2 regions of the Bradyrhizobium sp. USDA 4502 genome follow, and region 2 is predicted to be linked to the other one. Evidence: riboswitches for the same ligand, from Rfam matches in the RefSeq annotation. Region 2 holds a riboswitch; the other holds the start of a gene.
The links. A riboswitch is a leader RNA that binds a small molecule or an ion and turns the genes downstream of it on or off. The one in region 2 is predicted to bind ZMP and ZTP.
Positions count from the first base shown of each region.

Region 1: another riboswitch for ZMP and ZTP. It lies ahead of ACVW1B_RS14545 (serine hydroxymethyltransferase); the one in region 2 lies ahead of ACVW1B_RS16650 (bifunctional 5,10-methylenetetrahydrofolate dehydrogenase/5,10-methenyltetrahydrofolate cyclohydrolase).

Region 1 is NZ_JBSSGF010000001.1:3,171,214-3,186,348, forward strand. It holds gene ACVW1B_RS14495 (S41 family peptidase) at 1-146, opposite strand, end outside; gene ACVW1B_RS14500 (NADH:flavin oxidoreductase/NADH oxidase) at 300-1,658, opposite strand; gene ACVW1B_RS14505 (hypothetical protein) at 1,747-2,151, shown strand; gene ACVW1B_RS14510 (hypothetical protein) at 2,206-2,355, opposite strand; gene ACVW1B_RS14515 (amino acid ABC transporter substrate-binding protein) at 2,771-3,682, opposite strand; gene ACVW1B_RS14520 (DUF2380 domain-containing protein) at 3,820-4,755, opposite strand; gene ACVW1B_RS14525 (histidine kinase) at 4,993-6,420, shown strand; gene ACVW1B_RS14530 (response regulator transcription factor) at 6,417-7,079, shown strand; gene ACVW1B_RS14535 (winged helix-turn-helix transcriptional regulator) at 7,290-7,982, shown strand; gene ACVW1B_RS14540 (YybH family protein) at 8,084-8,530, shown strand; ZMP/ZTP riboswitch at 8,820-8,905, shown strand; gene ACVW1B_RS14545 (serine hydroxymethyltransferase) at 8,942-10,213, shown strand; gene ACVW1B_RS14550 (hypothetical protein) at 10,301-10,456, shown strand; gene ACVW1B_RS14555 (HAD family hydrolase) at 10,910-11,536, shown strand; gene ACVW1B_RS14560 (molybdopterin molybdotransferase MoeA) at 11,563-12,774, shown strand; gene lexA (transcriptional repressor LexA) at 13,018-13,722, shown strand; gene ACVW1B_RS14570 (hypothetical protein) at 13,966-14,394, shown strand; gene ACVW1B_RS14575 (hypothetical protein) at 14,540-14,767, shown strand; partial or broken gene ACVW1B_RS14580 (ComEC/Rec2 family competence protein) at 14,764-15,135, opposite strand, start outside.
Region 2 is NZ_JBSSGF010000001.1:3,600,364-3,615,498, reverse strand. It holds gene ACVW1B_RS16690 (Bug family tripartite tricarboxylate transporter substrate binding protein) at 1-470, shown strand, start outside; gene ACVW1B_RS16685 (PAS domain S-box protein) at 620-3,301, shown strand; partial or broken gene ACVW1B_RS16680 (GrlR family regulatory protein) at 3,408-3,759, opposite strand; gene ACVW1B_RS16675 (hypothetical protein) at 3,995-4,426, shown strand; gene ACVW1B_RS16670 (VOC family protein) at 4,442-4,825, opposite strand; gene ACVW1B_RS16665 (hypothetical protein) at 4,990-5,724, shown strand; gene ACVW1B_RS16660 (hypothetical protein) at 5,940-6,467, shown strand; gene ACVW1B_RS16655 (hypothetical protein) at 6,588-6,995, opposite strand; ZMP/ZTP riboswitch at 7,215-7,294, shown strand; gene ACVW1B_RS16650 (bifunctional 5,10-methylenetetrahydrofolate dehydrogenase/5,10-methenyltetrahydrofolate cyclohydrolase) at 7,310-8,173, shown strand; gene ACVW1B_RS16645 (MaoC/PaaZ C-terminal domain-containing protein) at 8,303-8,755, shown strand; gene ACVW1B_RS16640 (zinc-ribbon domain containing protein) at 8,814-9,401, shown strand; gene ACVW1B_RS16635 (hypothetical protein) at 9,625-9,918, shown strand; gene ACVW1B_RS16630 (SANT/Myb-like DNA-binding domain-containing protein) at 10,162-10,533, shown strand; gene ACVW1B_RS16625 (class I SAM-dependent methyltransferase) at 10,724-11,521, shown strand; gene ACVW1B_RS16620 (alkane 1-monooxygenase) at 11,548-12,693, opposite strand; gene ACVW1B_RS16615 (helix-turn-helix domain-containing protein) at 12,855-13,865, shown strand; gene ACVW1B_RS16610 (hypothetical protein) at 14,963-15,135, opposite strand, start outside.

The DNA.
Region 1 (15,135 bases), 430 kb from region 2:
TTGAGCTGCGAATAGGTGTTGCTGTTGTCGGAATGCGCGGCGGCGTTGGCGACGGCGAACAGATGCGCGCCCTGCGGCGAGGCCACGAGCAGGGTGAGACACGCGCCCGCGACCGTCCCGAGCAAGAAGCCAACATGTTTGCGCATTATCCGTGATCCCTTCGCTAACGGCCGGCAACGTTTCGCAACATTCGGCCCCACCCCGACGCGGGGCACCACACAACGGCTTTTTGGTCGGATCAAGGCCGCCCTGTCACCGGACCATTACGGTCCTGTCACGGTGCCCGGATCGGCCTCTTGTCAGCCCCCTGTCAGCCTTTCGTCGGCCTCTGGCCCAGTCTCCTGCAACCCGTTCTGCCAGGTCGACGGCTGGGTGCCGAATCCGCGCTTGGCCCGCGTGCCCAGCCAGTAGCCGAACTGCGGAGGAACATTGAGGAACGGCCCCTCGACGCCGAGCTTGAGCGCGGCGTCCATCGGCCAGTTCGGGTTATTGAGGATTTCCCGGCCGACCGCGATCAAATCTGCTTGTTTATCACGCAGGATTTGTTCGGCCTGGTCCCCGTGGATGATCAGGCCGACCGCCATGGTCATGATATCGGCATGGGTGCGGACATATTCCGCGAGCGGCACCTGATAGTTGTATTTGATCTCCTTGCCCAGGATCGGCGCCATCTCGCTGATTCCGCCCGATGAGCAGTCGATCACATCGACGCCCTTCGCTTTCAGGATCCTGGCGAGCCGGGCGCTCTGCTCCGGGCCCCAGCCGGCGTTGTCCTCGACCGACAGCCGCACGAACAGCGGCTTGTGATCCGGCCAGTGCGCCCGCACCGCCTCGGTGACCTCGATCAGGAAGCGCATCCGGTTGGCTTCGGAGCCGCCATATTCGTCGCTGCGCTGGTTGGAGCGCCCGGAGAGGAATTCGTGCACGAGATAGCCATGGGCGCCGTGCAGTTCCAGCACCTCGAACCCTGCCGCATGGGCGCGCCGTGCCGCCTGCCCCCAGGCTGCGACGAGGTCCTTCACCTCATGCGTGTCCAGCGCGCGCGGCACCGGCCAGCGCTCGCTATGGGCGATCGCGCTCGGCGCCACCGGCGTCCAGGCATCCCAGTCCTCGTCCTCGATCTCGGCGGTGCGTTCGAGCGGGCGATCGCCCTCCCAGGGCCGACTCGCGCGCGCCTTGCGGCCGGAATGGCCGAGCTGGATGCCGGCGACCGCATTCTGCTGCTTGATGAAGCCGACGAGGCGGCTGAGCGGCGCGATGAACTTGTCGTCCCAAATGCCGAGATCGCCGATCGTGCCGCAGCCGCGCCGCTCGACCTTGGTCGATTCGACGATCACGAGACCGGCGCCGCCGGCGGCGAACTTGCCGGCATTCATCAGATGCCAGTCGGTCGGAAAGCCCTTCTCGGCGGAATACTGGTGCATCGGCGGCACCACGATGCGGTTCTTCAGCGTGACGCCGCTGATGGTCATTGGCGAGAACAGCAGCTTGTCGGACATCGCTTCCTCATTAGGCGTCGTTACCCGGCGCGCGGGACCGATCTTGTATTTGGCGCGGACGATATACGCACCGCGCGATGGCCGATAGAGGCACGCGGGCGGCCGCTCAAACGGATCGCGGCATGGCAGCGCTGTAGCGGGCCGCGGCACCTTCGCCATGCCTGTTCCCTCGCGGCGATTTTTCGCGCGCACAGGAAATGATGATCGCGATGCGTGTTGTCCCCGGCAACCCAGAGGAGGGACACTCATGAGGACCCGCACAATCGCACTGCTCATCGCCGGTGCCATGGCAACCGGCCCGATACTGGCGCAACACGCGGTTGCCCAGAACCTGCAAAACGAGGCCGACAAGGGTGCCAAGACCCGCAACTCCGGTGAATCCGGCTATGTCGGCGATCAGGACAGGCCCGGCGCGGCCGCAACGCCTCCGGGGCGCCCCGACACGGCCGCCGGTTCCCCAAACGCCACGACGTCCCCGAGCGCTCAAAGTTCCGGAACCGGAATCGCCGGCGCGCCGGGCAACAAGAGCGGGCCGCCCGCCAAGCAAGGCACGGTCGGCTCGAACTCGCAGAACCTGCATGTCCAGGAACAGGATTCGTCGAACATCAAGGGACAACCAGGCAACAAGAGCGGCCCACCCGCAAAGCGCTAGGCTACGCGCCATGCTGACCAGGCGGCCGTGAACCGGGATCGAGTCGCTCAGATATTATTGGGCGGCCTTCCGGCTCGCAGAGAGGTCGGTTGGGCAATTTGCGCCGCATTCAATCGATTTCTTCTGGTCAGCAACGCGCCATATCAGCAACGCGACCAGGACAATGATGGTGACGGTGAGCTTGGCCAATGCGTCGTGGTTCAATGTCGGCTCCGCAGAACAATCGGCATAGCGAAAAAAATCAGCTGCAAGCAGAATGCGGTCGCCAGCGCCCGTTGGGGGCCGAAGGCCGACGCTGGGGACGTCCACCGGACCCGCATTCGATTCGGGCCGGCCGACGTCATGATGGTACGGTCCTGGCGCGGTCTGCAAGCTTCTCAGTCTGCATGGCAGCATGGCACGGCCGGCCGCAGCCGGTTGGAACATTGTCATCGGTGTGCGGTTCAGTGGCTGTCCTCTGATTCATTGCCCCAGAGGCACACACCACCTCCTGCGGCCCCAGCCGTCACGCTGGGGCCGCAAATCATTGGAGCTGCACGCGGACTGCTGTTGGTTGCGGGGTGAGTGAACGATCTCCGAGAGCCACGATCGATTTGCGCGGGCGCGCCCGCAAATGACGCTACTTGCCGACCTCGTACACATCGGGATCAAAGCTCGAGCTCGGATGGGCGAACGCGTGGCGCAGCGCCGGCGACATCGGGACGTTGTAATTGATACCTTTCGGCGGGGTCGGCGCTTCCAGCCACTTCCTGTACATGACCTCGATCTCGGGGCTCTTGTAGAGCTCCGCCGTGGCGCGGTCGGCGAGCGCCTTGAACGGGATGTCCTCCCTGCGCAGCATGATGCCGAACGGCTCTGCCTTCGAGAAGGCCTCCTCGCTGATCATGTAGAGCGAAGGCTGCTTCGATCGCGCGATCGCAACCGCAAGCTGGACATCGTCGAGCGCGTAGGCCTGGGCGCGATCGGTCTCCAGCATCAGGAACGCCTCGGCCTGGTCCTTTGCCGGGAGAACGTTGATGCCGAGCTTGCGTTCGGTGTTGACCTTGATGAGCTGCGTGAGGTTCACCGAGCCCGCAACGGCGGTGACGGACTTGCCCTTGAGATCGTCGATCGTGTTGATCCCTGCGGATCTCTTGGCGGCAAAGCGTGTCGCGCTGAGAAAGTGCGTGTTGGTGAAGGTCACCTGCTTCTGGCGGTCCGCGCTGTTGGTGGTCGCCGAGCAATGCAAATCGATCGTGCCGTTGACCATTAGCGGAATGCGGTTCGACGAGGTCACCGGGAGGTAATCGATGGCGATGTCAGATGCGCCGAGCTCCTTCTTCACGGCATCGACGATCTTCAGGCAGATGTCGAGCGCAAAGCCGATCGGCCGCTGATTGTCGTCGAGATAGCTGAAGGGAACGGAAGCCTCCTGAAAGCCGAGCGTCACCTTCTTCGTCTCCTTGATCTTCTGCAGCGTGCCCGACAGCTCCTCGGCCGCCGCGGGGCTTGCCGCGAGCGTGAGGGCGAAGAAGATGGCGGGCAAACGCATCGGCGGCTCCTGTGCGGTGATCGGGCGGCGGTGATAGCGCACGCATGAGCCCGGAGCCAGACGACGGTGTGTCTAGCAGCTATCGCACTTTGCTATGGTCCGCCTGCCAGAGTTGCAGCCGCAGCCGCGAAGCATCCCTAGCGCTGCGCCCCACCTTCGAGCAGGCGATCGCCGACCAGGCGGACCGCGCCACGGGTCCAGGAATAATCGGCGCCCATCCGCAGGCCGCTGTCGCCGCGTGAGACGACCGCGCCGCTGCGGGCGTCGCGCAGCTGGAAGCCGATCGTGTATTCGGTCCGGCTGACCCGCCTGATCACGCCGATCAGCGATTGATCGGCGCCGAGCTGCTGTGCAATCGCGGCCTCGCAGCCATCGCAGTCGCGCAGCGCACGTGCCTTGACGAGCGCCGCGGTCGCGCCGCCGGTATCGACCAGGCGGTAGCGGCCCGACTGCGCAAGCCGGTCACGCACGCCCTTGGTCACATCGGCGAGGTAGGCCGCATCGGCGTCGGCAAGACCGGATGCCGGCGCCGCGGAGGTGTCCTCAAGCTCGAATTCGAACACCGCAAGCCCGATCGGCGCAGCCGTGGCGGTCTGCGTCGGCGGCAACACGCCCGCGAGGACGCTGCGCACCTCGCGCGACACGAACACCCGTGCATGGTCCCATGCCTCGTCATTGTCGCCGCGAAACGTGTAGAGCTTTTCGTACAGCACGCGGCTCCCTTCAACATCGATGACCGCCACCTTGGCCCACTGCACCAGCGTGCTCATCTTCTGCACGCCGCCGACCACCTTGATCCGGGCCTCGCCTGCGGGTGCCTTCGATGGCACCAGGCGATAGCGCGGCTCCGCGGCGATGTCGGCGCGCAGCGCGCGCATGAACGCGTCGAGCCGCTTCTGATGCGCGGCAGTCTGATCAATGATCTCGCCCGAGGTGTCGACATAGCTGAAATCGTCGATGCTGACGCCAAGCTGAGATGCCGCCACCACGCCGGTTTCGGCGCGCAACTGACAAGGTCCGGCCAGAAGGCCGGTCAACGCGAGGGCGTACAAGACAAGACGGGATTGTCGCATGGTCTGGGCCTTTCGGGTGCTGGCGCGGGCGGGTCGGTCGCATCCTGGGCCAACTGGCCGCCGCGCCGCAGCGGAGTGCCTCCCGCCCGGTGCCGGGAAATTTTCACGACGATGGTCCGCGCCAAAAGAACGCCCAAGCCGGCGCTTCTCGGCGCCTCCGTTCTGCCGTTTAATGTGCCTGACAGCCCTGCCCGCGATCGCGCGCCGAAGCCCGCCTTCGATCTTGAGGATACGCCAATGTGGAATTGGTCCGGAAGCGATCTGAAACTGCGGCTGACGTTGCGCGTGGCGATCGTCTCGACGCTCTGCTTTGCCGTCATCTCCGGCTATTTCCTGATCGAGGCCGACCGCTCGGTGCGCGGGCGGATCGCGGCCGTTGCCGATGTCGCCGCCAAGACGCTGGAGCTGCAGCAGAGCAAGATCCAGTGGCTGAACAATGCGCGTTCCGACTTTCCCGATCTCGACAGCGTTGCCGCGACGGTCATGACGCCGGGACTGTGCATCGCCTTTCGCAGCAATAGCGGCGAGATCAGCCAACGCTTCTGCGGCGGCGCGCAGACTGACACGGCCGCGCCGCCGCTGGCCTTCGCGGCGCTCTATCGCCGCCTGTTCGATCCCGGCCGCGAGGCGGTGCGGCAAGTGGTTTCGCGCGGCAACGCCATCGGCGAGGCCGTCGCCTGGATCGATCCGGCGGTGCCGACAGCCGAGGCCTGGCACGATGCCGGCCGGCTGATGGCGGTGTTCATGATCGCGTTGCCGCTGCTCTGCGCTTTGGTCTATGCGGCGCTGGCACGGGCGCTGCGTCCGACGCGGCAGATCCGCGACGGGCTCGAGCGGATCGCGGCAGGCGACCTCGCCGCGCGCCTGCCGCCGTTCGATCTCGCCGAACTGTCCGCGATCGGCAACGTCTTCAACCAGCTCGCCGAGCGCCTCGCCGCCGCGCTCTCCGACCGCAACGCGCTGACGCAGAAACTGATCCTGGTGCAGGACGAGGAGCGCCGGCACCTCGCGCGTGAGCTGCATGACGAGTTCGGGCAGTCGCTGGCCGCAATCCGTGCGCTCGCCGCCTCGGCGCGCCAGACCGCGGCCGCGGATTGCCCGCCTTTGCTCGCCGAATGCGACGGCATCGCGCGGACCGCGACCGACATGATGGAGACGTTGCGCGGCGCCCTCTTCCGGCTCCGCCCGCCCGATGTCGACGAACTCGGACTTGCGGCCAGCCTCGAGGGCCTAGTCGCCGGCTGGAACGGCCGCAGCCGCGGACAGCCGCGGTTCGAGATCGCCATATCGGGATCGTTCGAGCACCTCGCCGCCTCCGTCAGCGCCAATCTCTACCGCATCGTGCAGGAGGCGCTCACCAACGCCGCCAAGCATGCCGGCGCCACGCGCGTGATGCTGCGGCTCGAGATGCGCGAGGCGGCGCCCGGCGGCGGCGACAGCGCGATCGTGCTCGCGATCGAGGATGACGGCCAGCCCGGCGATCCCGATCCCAAAGGCGATCCCCAGCTCAGGTCCGGCCTCGGCCTGCTCGGCATGCGCGAACGGGTCGCCGCGCTGGGCGGGGGGCTCAGCTTCGAGACCGGACAGCCCAGCGGCTCCTCGCTCCGCGTCATCGTTCCCGTCGCGGCCAGCCGAGAGGCCGCACCGGTGGAGCGCGCGGCATGAGCCACGCGGCGCGCACCATCATGCTGGTCGACGACCACGCCGTCGTCCGGGAGGGCTACCGGGCGATGCTGCAGAAGCAGCCGGGCCTCTGCGTCGTCGCCGAAGCCTCCGACGGCGTCGAGGCCTACCGCCTCTACAAGGAGACCGGGCCCGACCTCGTCATCATGGACCTGTCGATGCCCGGCATCGGCGGCATCGAGGCCATCCGCCGCCTCCGGCAGTGGGACAGGCGCGCAAAAATCCTGGTGTTCACCATGCACCAGAACGCGGCCTTTGCCGTGCAGGCGATCCGCGCCGGCGCGAGCGGCTATGTCACCAAGACCAGCCCGCCGGAGACGCTGGTGCACGCCGTGATGGATGCGCTGTCGGGCAAGATCGCGATCAGCCCGGATATCGACCACGAGCTCGCGCTCAGCCACCTTGCCGGCGAGACCAAGGCGGCCGACCTCCTGACCGCGCGGGAATTCGAGGTGCTGCGGATGCTGCTCGCGGAAAACTCCACCGAGGAGATCGCCGAGGCGCTGCACCTCAGCCCCAAGACGGTCGCGAACCTGCATTCCCTGATCAAGGACAAGCTCGGCGTCGGCACCGATATCGAGTTGGTCCGCCTCGCGCTGCGGCAAGGCATCCTCACGCAGATCGATCTCGGCGAACGCTGAGCCCGCGGTGGCACCAGCCAGGCCGCGTACTGGCAAATCGAGCCGCATCTGCCTTCGGGCAAACCGAACATCGAGCCGGCATCGTCGAATGGCCGAGTCTCGAGAAAATCGCGTAACAGACCTCCAGGACAGCCTCGATGCTGGCTCGTCTGGGACATAGTTCAGAACCTGGACTACCTTGGTAGCCCTCGTGATGCTAAAGTTCTCGTCATGAAAGGCTATGGATCATTTTGCCCCGTAGCCAAAGCTGCGGAAATTCTCACGGAGCGGTGGACCCCGCTCCTGCTCCGCGAACTGTTGCTGGGGTCCCACCACTTCAACCAGCTTCGCCGCGGCATCCCGCAGATGTCGCCGACCCTCCTCTCCAAGCGCCTGCAAACGCTAGAAGAAGCCGGGCTAATCTCACGCAGATCAGGCGATAACGGGCATTGGGAGTACCATCCAACCCAGGCAGCCAGGGAAGCCAAGCCAATTATCGATGCAATGGGCTATTGGGGCCACAAATGGGCTCGCAGCCAGCTCACACCCAACGAACTTCACGCGGGCCGGCTCATGTGGAATATGCGCCGTTCGTTCGATCTAAGGCACATTCCATGCGACTTCGTTCTGTACATCGAGATTGCGGACGCTCGGCCAAAGCGCTGGTGGTTTGTTGTGAAGAAGGAGGAAGCCGATCTTTGCTGGGATGACCCCGGCTTCAAGGTCGATATCAGCCTCTATGCGAGTCTGCTGACGCTCGTGCAGATTTTCGTAGACGAGATGCCGCTGCTACGGGCGTGTGAGCTCGGCAAAATCGAGATCGACGGTCCCAGGCATCTTGTGAACAGCATGCGGGCTTGGTTCCCACGCAGCAAATATGCCGATGAGGCGCCGGCGGCCGCAGATCGAGTCTCAGCCAGTTGAGGATATCCAGTCCACTTTCTGGACTAGTGGTTCTGCTTGCCTCGGCTATAGCGTTTGCGAATGCGCTCCCGCGCTAAGCATCTCAGCTAAAGGAGGCAAAGATGAGCCGCCCTTCTCTTCTTTCATGCACCCTGTTGTTGATCTTTACTTGTACTTGCGTCAGTCCCGCAGGGGCAGCCCCACCTGCCGACGAACTTTCCTCGGCGGCTGCCAAATGGGATGCCGCCATCAACAACGCAGACTTCGATGCCCTGTTACCGTTGTATGCCGCTGACGCCAGATTGATGCCGCCTGGTGCGCAGCCAGTCACCGGCCCTTTGGCAATCCGTAATTTCTTTGCCGGGCGGGGAAGAAGCGTCAGAGATCACAAGGTTGAGCTGCTCGATGTGTTGCCCATGGGAAACTACGCCTACACCACCTCGCATTTCACGGCCACGCTAGTAGTAAATGAGAAGGCGGCGCCAATTTCTGGCAGCACCGTGAGATTGCTTGAACGCCAACCCGACGGGCAGTGGAAGATAAAGTCTCATATCTTCGTCAAGGAATAGATTCGCGGGTGCCACAGCCACACGGTCAGCCACCCCGCAAGCCTGACGGGCCGCAAGTGACGGATGGTCATGCACCTTGTTGGCCCTCAGCCGAAGACGGCATTGATCATCGGGACATCGGTTCATTGGGTAAGCCGGACGTCCCTCGGTTTGGTCGCCATTGCCGTGGCTGTCGCCAGATGTTCGATCTCGCCCAACGCTGGGCCCGCGGCGACGCCCGCGATCAACCCTTGCGAGCCCGCCGGGGATTGGATAGCCTTCTGCTCGCGATGAGCTTCGCAGGCTCATTCGCCCCTCGCGCGACTGGCGAGCTTACGTGGAATTGACCACGGTGAAGCGCGAAGGGTTCCAACGCCGTTCGCCTGGGCAACCCGTTCAGCTGATGATTCAGCGTCTTAGGGAGCCCGGACCATGCCGTCATTCCGCAATGAACTCCATCTCAACGATTCGGAAGTTGCCCTTGCGCTCGAGGGCGAAGAGCGCCGCCAGCAAGACGGCGTCGAGCTGATTCCGTCGGAGAACTACACCTATCCCGAGGTGCTCGAGCTGCTCGGATCGGTGTTCACCAACAAGTATTCCGAGGGCTATCCGGGACGCCGCTATTACGGCGGCCAGGAATTTACCGACCAGATAGAGAACCTTGCCCGCCAGCGCGCTTGCGCGCTGTTCCGCGCCGAACATGCCAACGTTCAGCCTCTGTCCGGGTCGCCAATGAACCAGGCCGTGTATCTCGGCCTGCTGCAGCCCGGCGATACGATCTTGGCGATGGACCTGTCACACGGCGGCCATCTCACTCATGGCGCGCCGGTGTCGCACATGGGGCGGCTCTTCAACTTCGCCCGCTACAAGACGCAGCCGTCAAACGGCGGCGCCATCGATTTCGATGAGCTCCGCGCCATGGCCCGGCACGTCCGCCCGAAGCTGGTGCTGTGCGGCTACAGCTCTTATCCGCGCGATCTGGATTATGCGTCCTTCAAGAGCATCGCCGATGAGGTGGGTGCACTGACCATGGCCGACGTCAGCCATTACGGCGGCCTGATCGCCGGCAATGCCTTGCGCAATCCGCTCGATGCGGGTTTCGACGTGATGACGACGACATCGCACAAGACGCTTCGCGGGCCGCGCGGCGGCATCGTTCTCTGTCGCCGGGAGTTCGCCGGCAAGATCGACGCGTCGGTGTTCCCGGGGCTGCAGGGAGGTCCGCACATGAACGTTGTGGCCGGAACCGCGGTCACGCTAAAGAAGGCATCGACGTCCGATTTTCAGGCCTATGCAAGACTGGTCATGCGCAACGCGAAGGTCCTGGCCGAAGCGTTGATGGAACGCGGCATAACGTTGATCACCGGCGGAACCGATAATCACATGATGGTTGTGGATACGGTGGCCAGCGTCGGCGTGGACGGCGGCGCGGCCGAGAACATCCTCGACGCCGTCGGGATCACCGCAAACAAGCAGATCATTCCCGACGATCCGCGTCCGCCGCTCAAGCCGAGCGGCATTCGCCTCGGGACGCCGGCGCCGACCACGCGCGGCATGGGTGAGCCCGAAATGCGCCTGATCGCCGAACTCATTGCGGAGTCCCTCCGGTCGAAGGGAGATGCAGCGGTCGTCAAGCGACTGAGGTCGAACAGCGTCGAGATGTGCCGCGCTTTCCCCGTTCCGGGCATCGCGCCGCCCTCGTAGGCGGCCGACCCGCGTTCCTGTTCCGCGCCCGTCGCGTCACTCGGCAGGTCGTGAAGGTTCCCGGGGGAAGGACCGGAACGGAAATTGATGCTGTTCGTTGGACCGCATGATCTCGAAGACGGAGCGTCCAACGCCGTGACCCGGAAAACCTTGCAAGCACGCTCGGAACAGGCGCTCGTCGTCATCATTCTCAGCACCGGTGCGCTGATCGGTTACCTCGGCTTGGCACTGTCCAGGCTGTGAGAGCTACGTCCGGCGGGCACCAAGCCACCGCGGGCGTCAGGCCGCGGCAAGCATCAAGTCGCTTGGTGCGCTGAAAGCTCGTGCGTGCGTGCCACTGAGTTGCCCGACGCGGCAAGCCAAGCCCCGCAGCAAAAATATAGGGTGAAAAGAGCAAGGCTCGGACAGATCATGTCGCGAGAATGCGGATGTTTGACGCACAAGCGACGACACCCGCCGTCGTCCCGGCGAAGGCCGGGAGCCATTACCCCAAATCTCAATTGTTGCGCGACGCTGGGGCCACAGCTTCCTCTCAACAACCCAACCCTGTGGTTATGGGTCCCGGCCTTCGCCGGGACGACGGTGTGCGCGGGAACAGTCTCGCGATGAATGCAACGCCACGCACAATCCACACACCGGTCACTGAAATCGAGGACATTGCCGCCTGCCCGCAATTCTCGTACACGGTTTCACGCAATGACCTCGCAATTCTCTCCCAACTCCGTCGACGTGCTGCTGTTCGATATCGGCCGCGTCGTGCTCGACATCAACTTTGACAAGGTGATGGCGCACTGGGCGCAGCATGCCGGCTGTGCGCCCGCCGAGCTCGCCACGCGCTTTGTCGTCGACGACAGTTTCAAGCATCACGAGATCGGCCGGATCGACGACGCGGCATTCTTCGAGAATCTGCGCCGGACGCTCGGCATCAACATCACGGACGCCCAGTTCCTCGAAGGCTGGAACGCGATCTTCACCGGCGAGATGCCGGGCATCGCCCCGCTGCTCGCGGCGGCCGCCAAGCGGATGCCGCTCTACGCCTTCTCCAACACCAATCCGGCCCATGTCGCGCATTTCTCGGTCACCCATGCCGAGCTGCTCAGCCATTTCCGCAACGTCTTCCTGTCCTCGAGCATCGGCTTCCGCAAACCCGACGCCGAGGCCTACGATCATGTGGTAAAAGCCATCGGCGTGCCGGCGTCGCGGATCCTGTTCTTCGACGACCTGGCCGCCAATATCGAAGGTGCGCGGGCGCGCGGCCTTCATGCTATCCACGTGACGTCGACGGATGACGTGGCAAGGGCTTTGACCGCACTTGGAATTTGAACATTAAGAATTGAGGAGCTCTGAGCGTGGCCCTGATGCCGGTTGCCGATGCCCTGTCCGCCGTCCTCGCCGGCGCCGAACCGCTGCCGGAGGAGATGGTCGCGCTCGATGCCGCCTACCACCGCACGCTTGCGCACGACCTCGCGGCGCTCCGCACCCAGCCGCCGCAGCCGATGTCGGCGATGGACGGCTATGCGGTGCGCGCCGCCGATGCGGCTGATCTAAAGGCCCGGCTCAAGGTGATCGGCGAAGTCGCCGCCGGCCGGCCGTTCGAGCGGACGGTCGGCGCCGGCGAGGCGGTGCGGATCTTCACCGGCGGCGTGATCCCCAATGGCGCCGACGCGGTGATCATCCAGGAGGACACCGCCGTCGACGGCGACCACATCACGATCACGGAGGCCGCCAGCGTCGGGCGGCACATCCGCCCGGCTGGGGTCGACTTCCGTGAGGGCGAGGTGCTGCTCGCCGGCGGCAGCCGCCTGTCCGACCGCGCGCTGTCGCTGGCGGCCGCCATGAACTATCCGGAACTTGCGGTGCGCCGCCGCCCGAAGGTCGCGGTGCTGGCGACCGGCGACGAGCTGGTGATGCCGGGCTCGCAGCCCGGTCCCGGCCAGATCGTCTATTCCAACGGCTACGCGCTGCGGGCGCTGGCGCGCGCCGAAGGCGCCGAGACCGTCGACCTCGGCGTTGCCGCCGACACGGTAGAGGCGACCACGGCGGGCATCCGCCGGGCACGCGAGGCCGGCGCCGATGTCCTCATCACGACAGGCGGCGCCTCGGTCGGCGACCACGATCTCGTCAAGCGGTCGCTGGAAGCCGAGGGCGTCGAGATGGCGTTCTGGCGGATTGCGATGCGGCCCGGCAAGCCGATGATGCATGGCCGGCTCGGCGCGATGCGGGTGATCGGTCTGCCCGGCAATCCGGTGTCGTCCTATGTCTGCGCCTTCCTGTTCCTGGTGCCGTTGATTCGGGCGCTGAGCGGCCGGAAAGTGATTCATCATCGCCGCGCGAGCGCCCTGCTCGGCCGCGACCTCGCCGCCAACGACCAGCGCGAGGACTATCTGCGTGCGCGGCTCGAAGCGCGCGAGGACGGCACGCTGATCGCAACGCCGGTGACGCAGCAGGACTCGTCGCTGCTCGGGAATCTCGCTGCGGCACGGGCACTTCTCGTGCGTCCGCCGTTTGCAGCGGCGGCCGTCGAAGGCAGCGAATGCGAGATTCTGACACTGCCCGAATAGGGTTTTCGCGCCCCGCCGATTGTGCGTTGCCCGACGCGTTCACCGGAAATTAAGTGGTTGCGGAACACATATCGAACATATAGTGTCCGTTCATGATTTGTTTCGAGTACTGGTGTCTACAATCGGGAAGCCGCGTGGAAGCAGGTGCATCGAGCACATGCTCCTGAGGTCAGGCCCGGCCTGCAGGCCCCACCAGAAGAGTCTCGGAATCGAACGACGCTATCAACCGGGGGAATACTCGAGATGCTCACGCGCAAACAGTACGAACTACTGCGTTTCATCAATGAACGTCTGAAAGAGGCCGGCGTACCGCCCTCCTTCGACGAGATGAAGGATGCACTCGACCTGCGCTCGAAGTCCGGTATCCACCGCCTGATCACTGCGCTGGAGGAGCGCGGCTTCATCCGCCGCCTGCCGAACCGCGCCCGCGCCATCGAGGTCATCAAGCTGCCCGAACTCTCGGCCGGCGGCGGCAACGGCCGCCGCGGCTTCACGCCCAGCGTCATCGAAGGCACCCTCGGCCGGCGCGCCAGCACGCCGCCGATTGCCGAGGACGACGGCAACCGTCCGGTCGCGGTCCCCGTGATGGGCCGGATCGCCGCCGGTACGCCGATCGAGGCGCTGCAGACCCGCAGCCACACCATCAGCGTGCCGCCCGACATGCTCGGTGCCGGCGAGCACTATGCGCTCGAGGTGCGCGGCGACTCGATGGTCGATGCCGGCATCCTCGACGGCGACATGGCGCTGATCCAGCGCAACGACGTCGCCAATACCGGCGACATCGTGGTGGCGCTGATCGACGAGGAGGAAGCCACCCTGAAGCGCTTCCGCCGCCGCGGCGCATCGATCGCGCTCGAGCCGGCCAACACCGCCTATGAAGTGCGCATCCTGCCGCCGAACCGGGTCCGCATCCAGGGCAAGCTGATCGGCCTTTATCGCAAATACTGAATTGCAAATACTTGCGGCGGCCGGGAACGAGCAACACGTCGGATCGTTCCTTGCGTACGGCCTGCCCGATGCGCTCCGATACCTCTCGCGCAGCGTCGCGTGTTTGTGATCGGAGCGATCTCGGACCAGTCGTACAATCGCCCAGAAACGAGCAGACGCTCGTTCGCTATCGTCCACTCTGGTAGAGGCCCTAATGCCTCAAGGAGAGGCACGGGTCGCTACCTCGAAATGAGGAGCCATCCGATGTGTGACTATAGTCTGCACGCCGTGGCATCGCGCCCCGCCATTGTCGGAGAGACGCTGATCACGACGACGTTCCGCGGCACGTCGACCCGCGGCTTTGCTTCGGAGAATGACCCCACTGTCGCGGTCTGCATGCTGCCGGGCACCGAGCTCGCTTTCGCCGAGAACGTTCGCTACGACAGCCGCTGGATCTGGACCAAGACGCTGAACTATCGCGTCGGCGTGTTCAACGAAGTCGAGCCCGACGTGCCTGATCGGCATCATGACGCGGTCGAATTCCCCGACGGCAGCCATGTGCTGGTGACCCAGCTGGTCGAGGGACAGCGCGTTAGCGTGCTGCAATTGCCGGCGCTGCATCCGCCGGTCGAGCAGAAGCCGAAGGTTGTGGAGCGGCGGCCCTCCGCATTCGCAACGCTGTTTTTGGGTTGAGCGCATCGTCGCCGCGGAATGAGCTGTTCGGCGGCGGATGACCTAAGCAATTTCGGGCGACCCCGGACTCCCGCTTCCGGGGCGCAGAAGGAGATTTGCGTCGGCCGGCGCCTTGGCGCATCATCGGGCACGGAGGACGTGCGCGGTGGTCGATAAGGTCACATGGCAAAAGGCTGGACGCGTCACGGAACCGGGCCGCTACATGTTCCGGTTCGGTTGGCTGACGGTAACGGCCGACGACCTGAAAGTCTGGGAGCAATTTCCCGAGGCTTCCTTCACCCTCGTCAAGAAGCCCGACGCCGGCCCCGACTCCGACGAATACCATCTCGGCCTGTTCGAGCTGCCGAGCGGCCCCTCGCCGGACCACGGCTAATCATCGCCCTGCAGATCGGTCTCGGCCGGCGTCGCATCCACCGCAGGCCGCGGCGCGGCGGCGGGCGCGCGCAGCGTCGTTTCGCTCTCGCCGTCGCCGGGAACCGCCGGCGACCACGGCCGGTCGATCCCGCCGGGCTTGACCGCATCGACGGCGTAGCCGTCCCTGATCCTTCGCAGCACCAGCGCGCCGTGGCGGCGCAGCCGCTCGGCATCGATCACCGATGCCGCGCAGCCCTGCGGCGCCGGCCGCGCCGTCACGATCAGGGCTGCGCGCTCGCAGTCGTCCGCCAGCGCCTCCGGCCGGGTCGCCAGCGCGACGAAGACGCCGCCGGGTCCCTGGGTCACGCAGCCGCCGGCATCGCACGA
Region 2 (15,135 bases):
TCGAGCTGTTCAAGCGGCTCGCCGGCATCGACGTCACCGCGATCGGCTATCGCGGCTATCCGCAGATGGTGCCCGATATCGCGAGCGGCCTGATCACCTCGAGCTTCCTGTCGGCCAACCAGGCGCTGGCCCAGGTGCAGTCCGGCAGCATCCGGATCATCGGGGCGATCAGCGACGGCCGCTCGAAGTATTTCCCCGACGTGCCGACCATGGCCGAGCAAGGCTTTGCCGAAGCGCAGGTGACGCCATGGTTCGGCTTCGTGGTGCCGGCAGGCACGCCGCAGCCGGTGGTCGAACGCATCAGCGCCGCGCTGGAGACGGCGCTGGCCTCCGCTGAGGTGCGGAAGAAGCTAGATGTCGCCGGTTGCGACGCCCGTAGCGCGCCGCTGAGGCAGTTCGCCGATATCATCAAGGCGGACGTTGCGCTCTGGGCCAGGGTGGTCAAGGAGGCCGGCATCCCGCCGGACTGAGCCCCGCCGCCCTGTGCCGGAATCGGCCACCGGCACCCGCCCGGGGTGACGCCGGTCACACCTCCGGCGGGTTGGGCCGTGCAGCATGTTTCCCCAAAGCCCGTAATTTCCCGTATATTAGGGCGCATTGGACCCCGGCCCTTGATGACATGACCGCTGAATTGCCGCCGAATTCGCAAGCGCCGCGTGCGTTCTCCCTCTCCATTGGCCAGCTCACGTTCGGCAGCTTCCTGCTGGTCCTGGCTGTGATCATCATCACATCCACCGCCAGCGTGATCGCGATCCGTCACATCGATACGACCTTCGCCGAGCTGCAGCGGCTGCAGAGCGTCGGCGACATCGCCGAGGATATCGACCGCCGCATGAACGAGCTGCGGCTGGCGGCGCGCGATTTCGTCACCGAGCCGGGCAGCCAGTCGGTCCAGGTCGCGGAGGCGGCCCAGTCGCTGAGCGAGATCCTGAAAAAGACCCGCATCAAGCTGGCGCCCGAGCAGCAGGACATGATCGACGGCGTCACCCAGCGGCTGGCGACCTATCGCAACGGTATCGAGCGCATCTCGGCGCTGCTCAGCCGCCGCGCCGAGCTGGTCGCCGGGCTGCCGCCGCTGCGCGACGCCTTCGACAAGGCGGTCGCCGCGAGCAACGATGCGGCGTTGGCCAATGCGCTGTCGCAATCCCAGAGCCGGATTGCCACCGCGTTGCTGGCGCACAACACGTCCGCCGCCGAGCAGGCCGCGCAGAGCATGCGGGCGATGACCATCTCCGATCCCGCGCTGCGCGGCGCCGTCGACAATTATGCCGAGGCGATCATCGCGGTCTCGGTGCGTGAGGGCCAGATCGCCGACATCGACAAGGAGGTGCTCGGCGCCGAAGGCCGGCTGATCCAGAAGGTCACCGAGCTGCTGCGCGAGCTCAGCTCGCGCCGCGGCCATGTGCTGTCGCGCGATTTTGCCCGGACGCTGGCTGAAGCAAAATGGCAGAGCATCGTGCTCGGCACGGCGGGCGTGCTGATCGGCCTGTTCGCGTCGGTGCTGGTGGTTCGCCGCACCGTCCGCCCGCTGGCCAGGATCGCGGGCTCGATCCGCAAGGTCGCCGGCGGCGAGAAGAGCGCGTTCATTCCCGGCGCCGACCTCGACAACGAGATCGGCGACATCGCACGCGCCGCCGAAGTGTTCCGCCAGACCCTGGTCGACGCCGACAGCGCGCGCGAGGCTGCGCTGCGCGCGCTCGCCGAGCAGCGGCTTGCCGAGGAGAGCTACCACAAGCTGTTCGAGGCGTCGGTCGAGGGCATCTACGTCACGACGCCGGGCGGCGCGCTGCTCAACGCCAATCCGGCGCTGGCGCGGATGATGGGCTATGCCGCGCCGCAGGACCTGATCAAGGGCATCGACGACATCGCCACCACCGTCTACGTGGATCCGGCGGCGCGCGAGCAGTACCAGCAGCTGATGCAGCGCGACGGCACGGTGCGCGACTACGAGTACCAGGTGCGCGCGAGCGACGGCACCGTGCTATGGCTGTCCGATTCGGCGACCGTCGTCCGCAACGACGAGGGCGAAGTGATCCGCTACGAGGGCACGGTGCGCGACATCACCGACCAGAAGCGCGCCGAAGACGCGATCGCCGAAGGCCGTCGGCTGTTGCAGATGGTCATCGACACCGTGCCCGCCGTCATCAACGTCAAGGACCGCGACCTGCGCTACGTGCTGATGAACCGCTACATGGCGGGAATCTTCGGCATCGAGCCGCAGGACGCGATCGGCCAGACCACCGGCGAGCTGATGTCGCGCTATGGCGCGGCGAAGACCGATGAGAACGACAAGCGCGTCCTGTCGGCGCGGCGCGAGCTCGGCTTCTATGAAGAGGAGTACAAGGACGTCGCCGGCAACATGCGGCAATGGCTGGTCAACAAGCTGCCGATCCTCGACGCGCAAGGCGAGATCGAGAACATCGTCACGGTCGCGCTCGACATTGGCGAGCGCAAGCGCTCCGAGCAGGAGATGCGCAAGGCGAGGGATTCCGCGGAGGCCGCGTTGCGCAATCTGCGGGAAACCCAGAATTCGCTGATCGAGGCCGAAAAGCTCGCCGCGCTCGGCCGCCTGGTGGCCGGCGTCGCCCATGAGGTCAACAATCCCGTCGGCATCAGCCTGACGGTGGCGTCCGCGCTGGAGCGCAAGACCGCGAATTTCGCCACCCAGGTCGAGCGCGGCGACTTGCGCCGCTCCAGCCTCAACGATTTCCTGAACACGGCGCGCGATGCCTCCTCGCAACTCGTCGCCAATCTCAACCGCGCCGCGGAGCTGATCCAGTCGTTCAAGCAGGTCGCCGCCGACCGCAACTATTCGGACCAGCGCACCTTCGACCTCGGCGATCTCACCGAGCAGGTGGTGATGAGTCTGAGGCCCGGCCTGCGCAAGCACAATCTGACGCTCAATGTCGATTGCGAGCCGAACCTGATCATGAATTCCTATCCGGGACCGTATGGCCAGGTGCTGACCAATCTGTTTCTCAACGCGGTCGCGCATGCGTTCCCGGACGGCAAGGCCGGCGAGGTCGAGATCCAGGTCCATGCCGCCGGCGGCGACAATGTCGAGGTGATCTTCGCCGACAATGGCTGCGGCATGAGCCTCGACGTGCGCCGCCGCGCCTTCGATCCGTTCTTCACGACGCGGCGCGATCAGGGCGGCACCGGGCTCGGCCTGCACATCGTCTACAGCATCGTCACCACGCGGCTCGGCGGCCGGCTCTCGCTGGATTCCGCGCCGGGCAACGGCACACGCATCCAGATGATCCTGCCGCGCGTCGCGCCGCTGGAGCAGGCCGCGGAGTAGCGCGAAGCGTAGTGGCCAACCACGCGTTTGCTCTCGATCCGTCATCCCCGCGCAAAGGCGAAGCCCTTGCGCGGGGGTGACGGATCTAGCAGCGAGTTTCAAACCGCTAATTGATATCCGCGAGCTTGTGCAGCGTGGCGCCGAAGATCAGGCTCGCCTTGCCGACCAGCGCGGTCCCGCTCATGGTGCCGCGGGTGTCGGTGAAGGTGCCGGAGACGCCGATGCCGACGGGCGCGGGCCCGCCGAACAGCGGGTTTGTCGGTGTCGCGCGGCGTCGTGTGGCGTTGCACAAGGATTTCGCCCTTGAAGGCATCGCCCTTCACCGAGTAGCTGCCGGTGTAGTAAAGATAGGCGTCGCCGCCCAGTATCTGGCCGTCGCGGAAGAGAATGACGCCGCTGCCCTTGCCGACGCGACCGTCCAGCAGGGTGACGTGAATTGAGTAAAGTCCGTTCTTCATGACGTCCCGATTGCTGGCCGCCACGCCCACGGCAAGCCAGTTGGTTTTTTATGCCAAAGCGAGCAACCTCGTGCAATGCGGCAGGTTGATTCCCGGGTGTCCCGCGTTCGGGTGACCCTCGGTTCCTGCCAGGCAGTGTGACGGCGCAATGACAGCGGACCGTACGCGCGAATCAAAGTGGCCCGCGAAATGCATGGCTCTGGTTGCACTGGCCGGTGAGTGCTGGAGCAAACACATGTCTGACTGGATTGAATCCGGCGGCCATTGGGCACGCCCTCGCAGGCTCAATGGAACTCCGGCCCGCTATACGGGCCACATGATCGTATCCCTCGTGCTGATAACGCTGGTGTTGGTCGCGGCCATGCGAATCGCGCAGGCGCGCGATCCCGACGGCCGCTACGCCAATTCGCCGCTGAAGGAATGGTTCGACGGCCTGCGCAGCGGCAAAGGGCCGTGCTGTTCGGATGCCGACGGCACAGCGGTCAGCGATGTCGACTGGGAATCCAAGGACGGGCACTATCGTGTGCGCCTCGACGGGGCGTGGATCGATGTCCCCGACGAGGCCGTGGTCACCGAGCCCAACCGGGTCGGCCGCGCTATGGTCTGGCCGATTCCCAGCTACATGGGCGTGACGATCCGCTGCTTCATGCCTGGCAGCATGACTTAGCGCCGCACGCGTGGCTCAGACGTATTTCTGGTCGCGCTCGAGCAGTTCGATCGAGATGCCCTGCGGGCCGCGGATGAAGCAGATCCGCACGCCCGGACGGATCGTGGTCGGCTCCTTGGTGAATTCGACGCCCTTGGCCTTGATCTCGGCGGCGACCGCGTCGATGTCCTTCACCGTGAGCCCGAAATGATCGAGCCCCTGATAGGGCGTCACCGGCGCGGCGTTGACGCCGTCGCCCTGGGCCACCTCCGCAATGAACACCTTGGCGCCGCCGAGCTGGACGTCGATGCGGCCGGGGCCGCGGATGATCTCGCCGCCGAGAATGTCGCGCAGCCAGGTCGCGGTAGCCTCGGGATCGGGACTGCGCAGGTGGACGTGGTCCCAGGTGACGACAGGCATTGCGATCTCCTTGTTGTTGTCGTGCTGCTGTTCGGTGCGCGGCACTCGCTCCCGGGCGGCGCAAATCTAGCGAGCGGTCTGCTGGGATACCATCCCTCCGTTATGCCTGCCCAAGATTGTCGTCCCGGAATGAAACCATTGCGGCCGTCAGCGATTGTCTTCGCGTGGCCGCTCGACCTGCGGCCGTCCCGGAAGCCGCGCGGTGCGGCTTCCTCTCTGTGTGGGGGGCGGCCCGATCAGGCCGCCAGGGTGAGGGCACGACGATGCGGATCGGCTTGGCGTCGTTTCGGAGGTTGGCCGCCGGACGTCTCGGTGAAGGGGGCTTCTACGCCAGCCTGCTGCTGCCGCTGATTGCGCTCGCCGGGATCGCCGCATGGTTCATGCTCCCCGAGCCGAGCGACGCCGGAGACCAGGATGCCTGGCCGGTGTCGTCCATGATCCGCACCGCGCAGAATGCCCCGACCGGCGCGCAACCAGCCCAAATCACAAATCAGACCGCGAGGGATGCGCTAGCCGCACCGGCGGACGAGCCGACCACCGTCGGCGTGGCCATCGCCCCACAGGGGGCAGAGGAGGCCAAGCCGTTCGGGCCCGGCGCTGAAAGGCCGCCGCTGGACAAGCTGCGGATCGCCTCGCAATCGTGGCGGCGCGGCGGGTTGGGTTCGAAGGCGCTGGTCACCCTGACGCTGCGCAATGCCAATGATTTCGCCGTCAAGGATATCGAGATCGCCTGCGCCTTCATCCGCCGCGACGGTCGGCCGCTGACCGAGCGCAAGCGGCTGATCTCCGACACTATCGCCATGAAAAGCCGCAAGACCTACTCGCAAATGTTGGTCGGGTTCGTCAACGTTAACGCAAACAAGGCGAAATGTTCGGTCGTGACGGCGAGCCGCCTCTAATTCCCGGCATCTCGAAAAAGTGACCGCGAATTGACCTGCCGGGTGAACCGTAACGGCCGGACAGGAACTAACTAATAAACCAGCCGTTGATGAACGACCCGGGAGCGCGGATAGCGTCCGGGTGATCATGCGCAGACGATGAAATCGCCCGCGCGATGACTGATGTCGTCGCGCCGAGATGAGCCGCGCCCTGCTGCGCGGGGGGAGCTACCAAAATGCCTGTGGCGCGTTATTTCCTGTTCGTTGGTGGAGTGCTGCTCGCGCTGCTCTTCGTCGTCAATGCCATCGTGCCGCAGGAGGCCGTGGTCGCCGGCCAGAACCAGGGACTGTCGTCGCCGGGCGTCGACAAGACCATGGTGCGCATCAAGTCGACCCAGAAATTGCCCGAGCGGGTGGTCTACGACACCAATTTGCCGACCATTGTTCCGGCGCAGGTCAACGCGGTCGCCGCGGCCATCCCGTCGGCTACGGGCGATGCGTCGGCGCAAGCCCGCGTCCGCAATACGTTCGCCCAGTTCATTCCGCCGGAGAAGGCTGACGCGCAGAAGGTCGCGGCTGAGGCAAAATCGGCTGAACAACCGGCGCAGGCCCAGCCTCAGCAGCCGAAGAAGCGCAAGGTCGCGCGCTACCATGCCCATCCCCAGCAGCCGATGCGGCTGGCGCAGCCCGGCATGTATCAGCCTTACCGCGTCGCGCAGCAGCAGCCGCGCATGGGCTTCTTCGGCGGCTTCGGGACCTGGTAAGAAAAGGCTGCCGCAGCCGGCAATCGATCCGCCGCCGCAAACACTTGCGGCGGCATTTTCATGTCCGCGATCAGGCACGTCGCCGGATGCGGGAAGGCGTCCGAGCGCCGCCCGCTACCTTTAGCGCGGCAGGCGCGGGATCTTGTCCGCGAAGCCGTTGTAGCAGGTCAGCCGCTCGTCCTCTTCCTTCACGAAGCGGCAATCGTTGACGCCCTTGGCCGGGGCGGCCTTCGGCTTCGGCTGCGGCTTGAAGATCTCGTCGTAGCAGATCAGCCGTTCCTTGGTGGCATCGTCGATGTCCTGACAGGCCTGAAGCTTCTGGGCGACCGATTGCGGCTTGCCGGGCGCGGCAGGCTTCTCGCCCTTCTTGGCGGCCGACTTCTTGCCGACCTGGACCAGCGGCTTGTCGCCGACCATCGGCTGCGAGGTCGCTGCCGGCTTGTCGGCGTCGGCGGGGGCCGGCGTGGTGCCCTGGGCGAGCGCGGCAGCCGGGCAGAAGAGCGCCAGCGCGAGGATGATATGTCTCATGTCGAAAATGTCCGAAATGGCGTGATGACCGGAAGGGATGGCGCCGGGGATCGGAAAAGCCCGGCAAGCGCCGAGACTTAACGCAAGTCTTGCCCGAATCCTACCCCCAGAGGTGACCCGCCCGGCACCGATCCACCGGCAAAAGTGAGGGCAATTCGTCGCCGTTCGACCCGCGGGGAGAGCGTGAATTGCCTTTGCCCGGCGGGGCGGCTATGACCACGCCATCTGCGCGACTGGCGCTTGGATGGACCACCATCGGGGAGCGTAGAGACTGAACGCCGCGCGCCTGGGCACCGCTTCGAAACGGAGGTGCCATGACGGCGAACATTCTCGATGGGCATGCACATGCCCAAATTGTCATCGACAAGATTGCTGGCGAACTCGACCGGCTGCCCCGCGCGCCGGGGCTTGCGGTCGTGCTGGTCGGCTGCGACCCGGCGAGCCAGATCTATGTGCAGAGCAAGGTCAGGATGGCCGAGCGGCTCGGCCTGCGCGGCGAGGTCGCACGCCTGCCGGATGATGCCAGCGAGTCCGATCTGCTTGCCGGAGTAGAGGCGCTCAATGCGCGCGACGATATCGACGGCATCCTGGTGCAGCTGCCGTTGCCGGCGCATATCGACGCCTTGCGCGTGATGGCGGCGGTCGATCCCGCCAAGGATGTCGACGGCCTGCACGCCCTGAACGCCGGCCGGCTGTTTCACGGCGATGACGCGCTGGTGCCGTGCACGCCGCTCGGCTGTCTCCGGCTGATCAAGTCGGTCCGATCAGACCTCACCGGCGCCCATGCCGTGGTGATCGGCAGCTCCAACATCGTCGGCAAGCCGATGGCCGCGTTGCTGCTGCAGGAGCACGCGACCGTGACGCAGACCCATATCCACACCCGCGGCATCAGCAGGATCTGCCGCGAGGCCGACATCCTGGTGAGTGCGGTGGGCAAGGCCGGCCTCGTGCGCGGCGACTGGATCAAGCCCCAGGCCATCGTCATCGACGTCGGCACCACGCGCGTCGAGAGGCCGGACGGCGGCTATGCGGTGTGCGGCGACGTCTCGTTCGACGAGGCGGTGCAGGTCGCCGGCGCCATCACGCCGGTGCCGCGCGGCGTCGGCCCGATGACGATCGCCTGCCTGATGGAGAACACGCTGAAGGCGGCAAAGGCGAGGGCGGCGCGGCTGCATTAGCGCGGGATACCTGCGGCGATATGCGAGCGGTGGGTGTCGCTCGCGCATCACGCGCGAAGTTCATGACGTCCGGGGTAATGGAAAGCCCGCACCATTCGTCTATCGTCGCGCGACAGATGGAGGCGCGCGATGCTGTATGCGGAAGATCTCACCGAGGGCCAGACGTTCAGGCTTGGCAGCTACACGATCGGCGAGGCCGAGATCCTGGAGTTCGCCGGCAAATACGATCCGGTGCCAATCCATGCCGATCCCGTCGCGGCTGCGGCAGGCCCGTTCGGCGGACTGATCGCAAGCGGCTTCAACACCATTGCGATCTATCAGCGGCTCGTCGTGGAGGCGATCTGGACCAAGGTGGCGGGGATCGTCGGGCGGAGCTTCGAGATCCGCCTGCCGAGCCCGGTTCGGCCCGGCGCCACGCTCACCGGCCAATCCCAGATCCAGAAGATCACCATCAGGCCGGAGCGGCGCGACGCTGTTGTGATCTTCAAGACGGAGCTGGTCAACGACGAGCAGCGCCCGGTTCTTGTCCTCGTGCTCGACGCGCTGATCCGCATGCGGCCGGCGGAGCAGGGGCCGGTATAGGCGCGGCCTGAGGGGCATCCCGAAGTCATCCGCCTCGGACGGCCGTCAGCGCCTCTACGTGCTCCCCGCACGGGACCTTGTCGTCGCGCAATGTTGCGGCAATTATGACAAGCCGGCGGCAGAACGGCAGCGCATCAATGACGTCATCATCGACGAGGTCGTGCTGCCCGGTATTTACTTCGTCGATGCGCCGAAGGCATTCGACCCAGACGGATGTGCCGCCGTGAAACGCAGCAAGCAGACGAACGGAGAGATCGAAGCCAGGCGGCGCAAGGCCGAGGAATGGCGCCGCATCCAGGCGCAACGCGCCGCTGAACGGCAACGTCTCCGCGACTACAAGATTGCGCTGGCGCGCGACGAGGTTGCCGTGGATACGACGCGGCTCGCGCCATCGAACAGCTATTCGACTCCCGATTTCGTGCTGCGCGGAACCTATCGACCGGAGCCCTTTATCTGCAAGGACTGCGGCGTTGCCGAGGTCTGGACGCCGTTGCAGCAGAAATGGTGGTACGAGACCGCCAAGGGCGATGTATTTACCGCGGCAGTGCGCTGCCGGGCCTGCCGCACCAGGGAGCGCGCGCGCAAATCCGCCGCGCGCCGCGTGCACCTGGAAGGGCTCGCAAGGAAGAAGCCTCCCGTCTCGTAGCGATGGGCGTGACATCAGAGTCGCACTTCACATCTGATACGCGGGGAACCGCTGCGCAGGCGGTCAATGCGTCGCGCGTGCGGAACGTTTCGTTGCCTGATTGGTTCGAGACCTTGAAGCCCCCGATGTGGGGTGCGGGCGGGGAGGAACCAGCCAAGGAAACTTGTCAAGGAAACCTGTCAAGGAAACCATCGCGGCCGGAACCAACGAGAAGGAGCAGCGGATGAAACTCAATTCCACGCAAGTCAAGCAGACCATGACGCAACTGAATGCCCAGGTGCTTCCGGACGATCACCCGGCCGTGGCGCAACTGAACAGCGTGTTCGGTGAGCACACGTTCTTCGTCGACACCAGCGGGCTCAAGGTGCTTGAACCGGCCCAGACCTCCGACATGCCGGGGCAGACCGGCGAAGTCGTCAGTCTCGCCGAGTGGAGCGATCCGGAGCTGACCTCGCTTCGGCCGCACGAGCCCGAGCCGACCGGCGTGCTCATCGCGCTTGAACCCAGCAAGCACTGAAGCGTTCCAGCGCGAAGTGAATACCGGTTCGCGCAACCAAAACGCCACCAAGCAAGGGGATTGAGAGCATGATCCGATTCAATCGGATCGTGCTCTTTGTGCTGCATCGTGCGACACCGCGATCGGCCGTCCTGATGGCGACAGCCCCGACGTCGCATCAAGAGGTGCCGAAAGTCACATGGCAAATCAGCGCCGCCTGCGTATGCATCGGTTTGAGATGGGTATCCAGGCGGTGAGGGGCAGATGGGGATCGTGCGGCGCTGGAGCCCTGACGAGGACGAGAAGCTCAGAGAACTCGCCAGGGCCGGCAAGAACGCTCTCGAGATCAGCAACGAACTGACCCGCAGCGCTTCGGCGGTGCGCCGGCGCGCCGAGGTCCTGTCGGTCCTGATCATGGCAAAGGCGTTTCGCGCGCGCCCCTCGCATGTCGCCACCCATCTCGAGCGGGTCGCGATCGACGCGATCCGCAACCGCCGTCCGTTTCCCGCGGGCGTCGGCCCGAGCACCATTGCCGGAATGATCGAGAAGGGCTGGATCGTCCCGGAGATGGGGCGCAGATACAACGTGACCGATGCCGGCGTGGAGGCCGTGCGTCGGAAGATTCCGAGTGGCTGAAAGGAATGCCGGCTGCACGCCGGGCGCGCCATGCCGAAGCGGCTCGCTCTTCCGGTGGGGGAAGGCGGACTATTCGCGACCGAACGCAAGATTTCGCGCCCGAGACGGATGTCCCATCCGTTCAATCATCGGGGCGCGACGACCTGCGGCCTCTCTGTGTCCTCTTCAGCCCACCGATCTGATTGCGCCGATGCTCAACGCCCAGCCAGCCCAAACCGACCGATACCAAGCCGACCGATACCAGCGTTTCGCCGATCTCGCTGTCACCGTCGGTGACGCGATCAATGCGATCGCCGGGTTGAATCCGGCTCAGCGTACAGACGTGGACTTCCTCGAACGCGAATTCATCCCGGCGCTGGGGCTCAATGACGAACTGCTTCATGAGCAGCCGCCGGAGCTGGCGCCGAACTTCGGCAAGGGCCTCCACCTTTGGCAATACCCGAACCAGCTTGCGCCATACCTCGCCTGGCTTGCGCGCAATTCGTCCGGCGTTTCCTCGTACATGGAAATCGGCTGCCGCTGGGGCGGCATGTTCGTCCTGGTTACGGAGTGGCTCAGGAACAGCGGCGCCGACCTCAAGACCGTGATTGCACTCGATCCGATCGCGCCGACGCCCTTTATCTCGACCTATTTCGATCTGCTGCAGCAGCAGGCCGCTATCGAGCCGATCTACATCCAGGATTTTTCGACCTCGCCGCTGGTCGGTGCGCATGTCGACCGGCTGAAGCCGGACTTCGTCTTTATCGATGGCGATCACAGCCTGCGCGGTGCGCTACAGGATCATCTGCTGGTGCGTTCCCACGCCCGCATCATCGTGCATCATGACATCCATTCCCAAGCCTGTCCGGATACCACGCTGCTCTGGAAGGCGCTGAAGCAGTTCGAGGCGCCGAGCTTCGATACGTTCGAATTCACCAGCCAGTATCTGTCGATCAATGGCTCATTCCTCGGCATCGGCGCCATGAAGCGGCGCTCGGCCCAGATGTAGGACCGGGAGCCGGGCAATCGCCGCGATCACGAGCTCGCGGGCCGATCGCGGAGGTTCAGCTTGCTCTTGTCGCCGCCGGCCCAGGCCAGGGTCTTCGGGTCCATCACGCGGAACCAGAGCGGCGGGATCGCCGCCAGCCCGAACATGCCGGTGTAGCCGTTCGGCAGCCGCGGGATGTCGTCGAAATCGCGCAGCGACTGGTAGGGGCGCATCGGGTTGGCGTGGTGGTCGGAGTGACGTTGCAGGTGGAACGTCATCAGGTTCGAGACGATGTGGTTGGTATTCCATGAGTGGCGCGGCTCGACCGCCTGGTAGCGGCCGTTCGGCAGCTTCTCGCGCAGCAGCCCGTAATGCTCGACATAGTTGGCCTGGGTCAGCGCGTACCAGCCGAGGAAATGGTGCGCGACGATGAACGGCGCGACCTTCCAGCCGAACAGCGCAATCAGCACGGCCGCGACGACGAGCGTCAGCGCAAAGCCCTGCAGGATCTCGTTGTTGACCGACCAGACCGGCTCGCCGCGCCTGGTCAGCCGTTCGGCTTCATTGCGCCAGCCGCGCTTGAACGCGCCGGGCAGCTCGCGCGTTGCGAACGCATAGATCGATTCACCGAAGCGCGCGCTGGCGGGGTCCTCGGGGGTTGCGACCCAAGTGTGATGGCCGCGATTGTGCTCGACGCGGAAATGCGCGTAGCCCACCGCGCAGTTGGCGAGCATGCCGAACAGGATGTTGAGCCTGTCCGGCTTGTGGCCGAGCTCGTGCCCGATCAGGAGCGCGCCGCCATTGATGGTGCCGACGCCGAGCAGCAAGGCGACATAGGACCACCACGGCAGATCCTGGGTGCCGAAGAAGGCGATCAGCGCGACGTAGTTGATCCAGGGAAACACCACGGTGACGCGTGCGAGCCGCAGGTAATAGGGATCGGCCTCCATCGCGGCGACCACTTCCGCCGGCGGATTGTGGGTGTCTTCGCCGAACACGACGTCGAGCAGCGGGATCAGGATGAAGATGAAGACGAACGGGATCAGCGTCACCAGCGGATTGTGCGTCCGCAGGAAGAGCCAGTAGGACAACAGCGGGATCAGCGGCGGAATGAACGAGAGCATCCAGAGATAGCGTTTGCCGTCCCGGTAGGTGATCGTTTCGCCAGCAGCATTGGTGCCCGTGAAGATCATCGCATTCCCTCCAGCATCTCTTGCGAGGCGGCGTTCGCCATTGTTGGGCCGAGCATGCCGCGAGGCGGGCCTGCGCCGCCAGTTCACAACAGGCCAATTTTGTGGCATTTTGCGCCAAGCTTGTTCGGCCGGACGTTCACGAGGGGGAGGTCGCCGACGCCATGCACGGATCGGAATCCGATGCCCTTCGCTCGCCGGTCTCCGCGGCCTATGCGCGGGCCCTGGTGCGGGCGTTTGGCCAGACGCGAAGCGATCGCGACGAGCTGCTGAAGGGCACCGGAATTCGGCTCGAGGCGCTCGACCAGCCCGGCGCTCACATGCCGGTATCCTCGCTGGTGGTGCTGGCGGCCAACATCACGCGCCGGCATGGCGAGCTGTGGCCGTTGTCGGCCGCGGCGGTGTGGTCGACATCGCTGCAAGGCGCGCTCGACGTCGCGACCAGGACGGCGCCGACCATCGCGGACGCGCTGGCGACCGGCGCGCGCTTCGGGTCGACCCGCGCGCCCTTCGTCCGTAACCGGCTGCGCAAGACCGCGCGAGCGATCCAGATTGAAATCTCTCCCGCCGTCGCGATGGATGAAGCGCTGTGGCACGCCGTGGCGCTGGCGGTCAGCCTCAATGTGCACGCCGTGTACGTCCAGCTGCTCGAGGATTCGATCGGGCAGGCGACGCTGCAATTTCCCTGGCCGCCGCCTGCGGGCGCGGCGCGGCTGCTCGAGCATTATTCCTGCGCGGTGAAGTTCAACGCTGCCGCTTTCATCTTCGAGGTGCCGAAAGCGCTTGGCGCGCGGCCGTCGCCGTTTGCCGATCCGCAATTGCACGCCAAGGCCATCGAAGCGCTCGAGGCGATCGAGAATCCGCAGCCCGACACCACGGCGCTGGCGGGGATCGTCGAGCGCCTGATCGCGGCGCGCCTGCCGCAGCGTCTTGGTGAGGAGGAGGCCGCGCGCCTCATCGGCACCTCGCGGCGAACGCTGGTGCGGCGGCTCGCCGAGACCGGCAGCGCCTTCCGCCCGCTGCTCGACGGCGTGCTGCGCGAGCGCGCGAGGATCATGCTCGCGGCCGGCACCCAATCGCGCGACGAAATGGCGGCCGCGCTCGGCTACACCGATGCGACGAGCTTCAGCCGGGCGTGCCGGCGGTGGTTCGGCGAGAAGAACGGGCGGGGTTAGGGCGCGATTGTTGGCTCGCGCAAGTCCACAGACCCTGGTGGACGGTACGCAGACCTAAACGATGCCGATCCCGTCAATGCGTATGCAGGGCGTCGTAGGCGTGGGCAAAAAACACAGCGGCGCTGAGGAGCAGCAGCGCGACAATGGTCGCTTCCATCATGACACTTCCCCATTATTGTTTGGGACAAGTGGTACCGGTCAATTGTTTCCGCCCGGTTTCGTCCGCTGATGAAAATGGTTTCGCGGCAGGATCGCTGCAACGATCGGCTGCCGGATCGAGCTCGCGCGGTGCTCGGATCGCTCGGCATCGATACTGTGACGCCGACCTAAAAGCTACGCCGCCGGGCCCGAAATGGTTTGTCCCGGCGGCGCCCTGTCATTCCCAGCGCTAGGGCCCTGAAATTCCCAGTGTCATTTCCTTAGCAGATCCGCGGAGAGACGGCTGTTGCCGAACTCACACAAGCTTCTAAGAGAGGAGCCGACGCCAGGGCCTACACGTCAGCTCCTCCGAAACGTGACCGTGCTGCGTCCCCAACGGTCCCGTCCCTCAGAGAAGCCTGCGCCGATCTAGTTGCCGATTTGCTAACCGTCCCTCTCGTCGGCAGGGCGGCCGATACCATCACTCGAGTTCCGATATCGTTTTTCGGCGAGCCTGGCCGGGAGGTAATCCCTATTGGTGCTATTGGCGGCAGGAACGAGCGGTGGTTTTGGAAGTAGTGTCTTCCGGCTCCCGGCTCTATACCCCCAACCCGGCTGGGAGCCACAGGGGCGGCCTCGGCGCGTGGCGTCGGGGTCGTTCTCATCTTGCAGCGTCGCTTCAGAACAGACGCTAAACCGCCGTATTGCGCCCGTGTTGCGCGGAGTGATTTGTAGCGGCTGGTAGCGCGTTGATTTTACTTGCAGCGAGTTGAGCTGGCTCGCAACGCGAAAACGCTCACTCAGAACGAAATGAGCGCGGCTTAAATTATTGATCTATCGGTAAAATCGCTGGCGCGCTCGGAGAGGTTCGAATTTTCCCTCTAAGTCGTTCAGGCACCAATGAATTTTTGCTTCGATTTTGTTCGAGGGGCAAGTCGAGGGGCTGGCAGTGAGGTCAGTCAATCAAATTTGTCGCCTTGATCTTGCGAGCTGTCGTTCGGGAGATCGGCGGCGCGGTGAAGAGCTTTGGAGACAAAAAAATCGCCGCTCGCTTGAAATAAATCGCGAGCGGCGGCTTCCCAGCCCCCGGGAGGGTCACGCAAAACCCGGTGCCGATCATTCAGCACAAAAC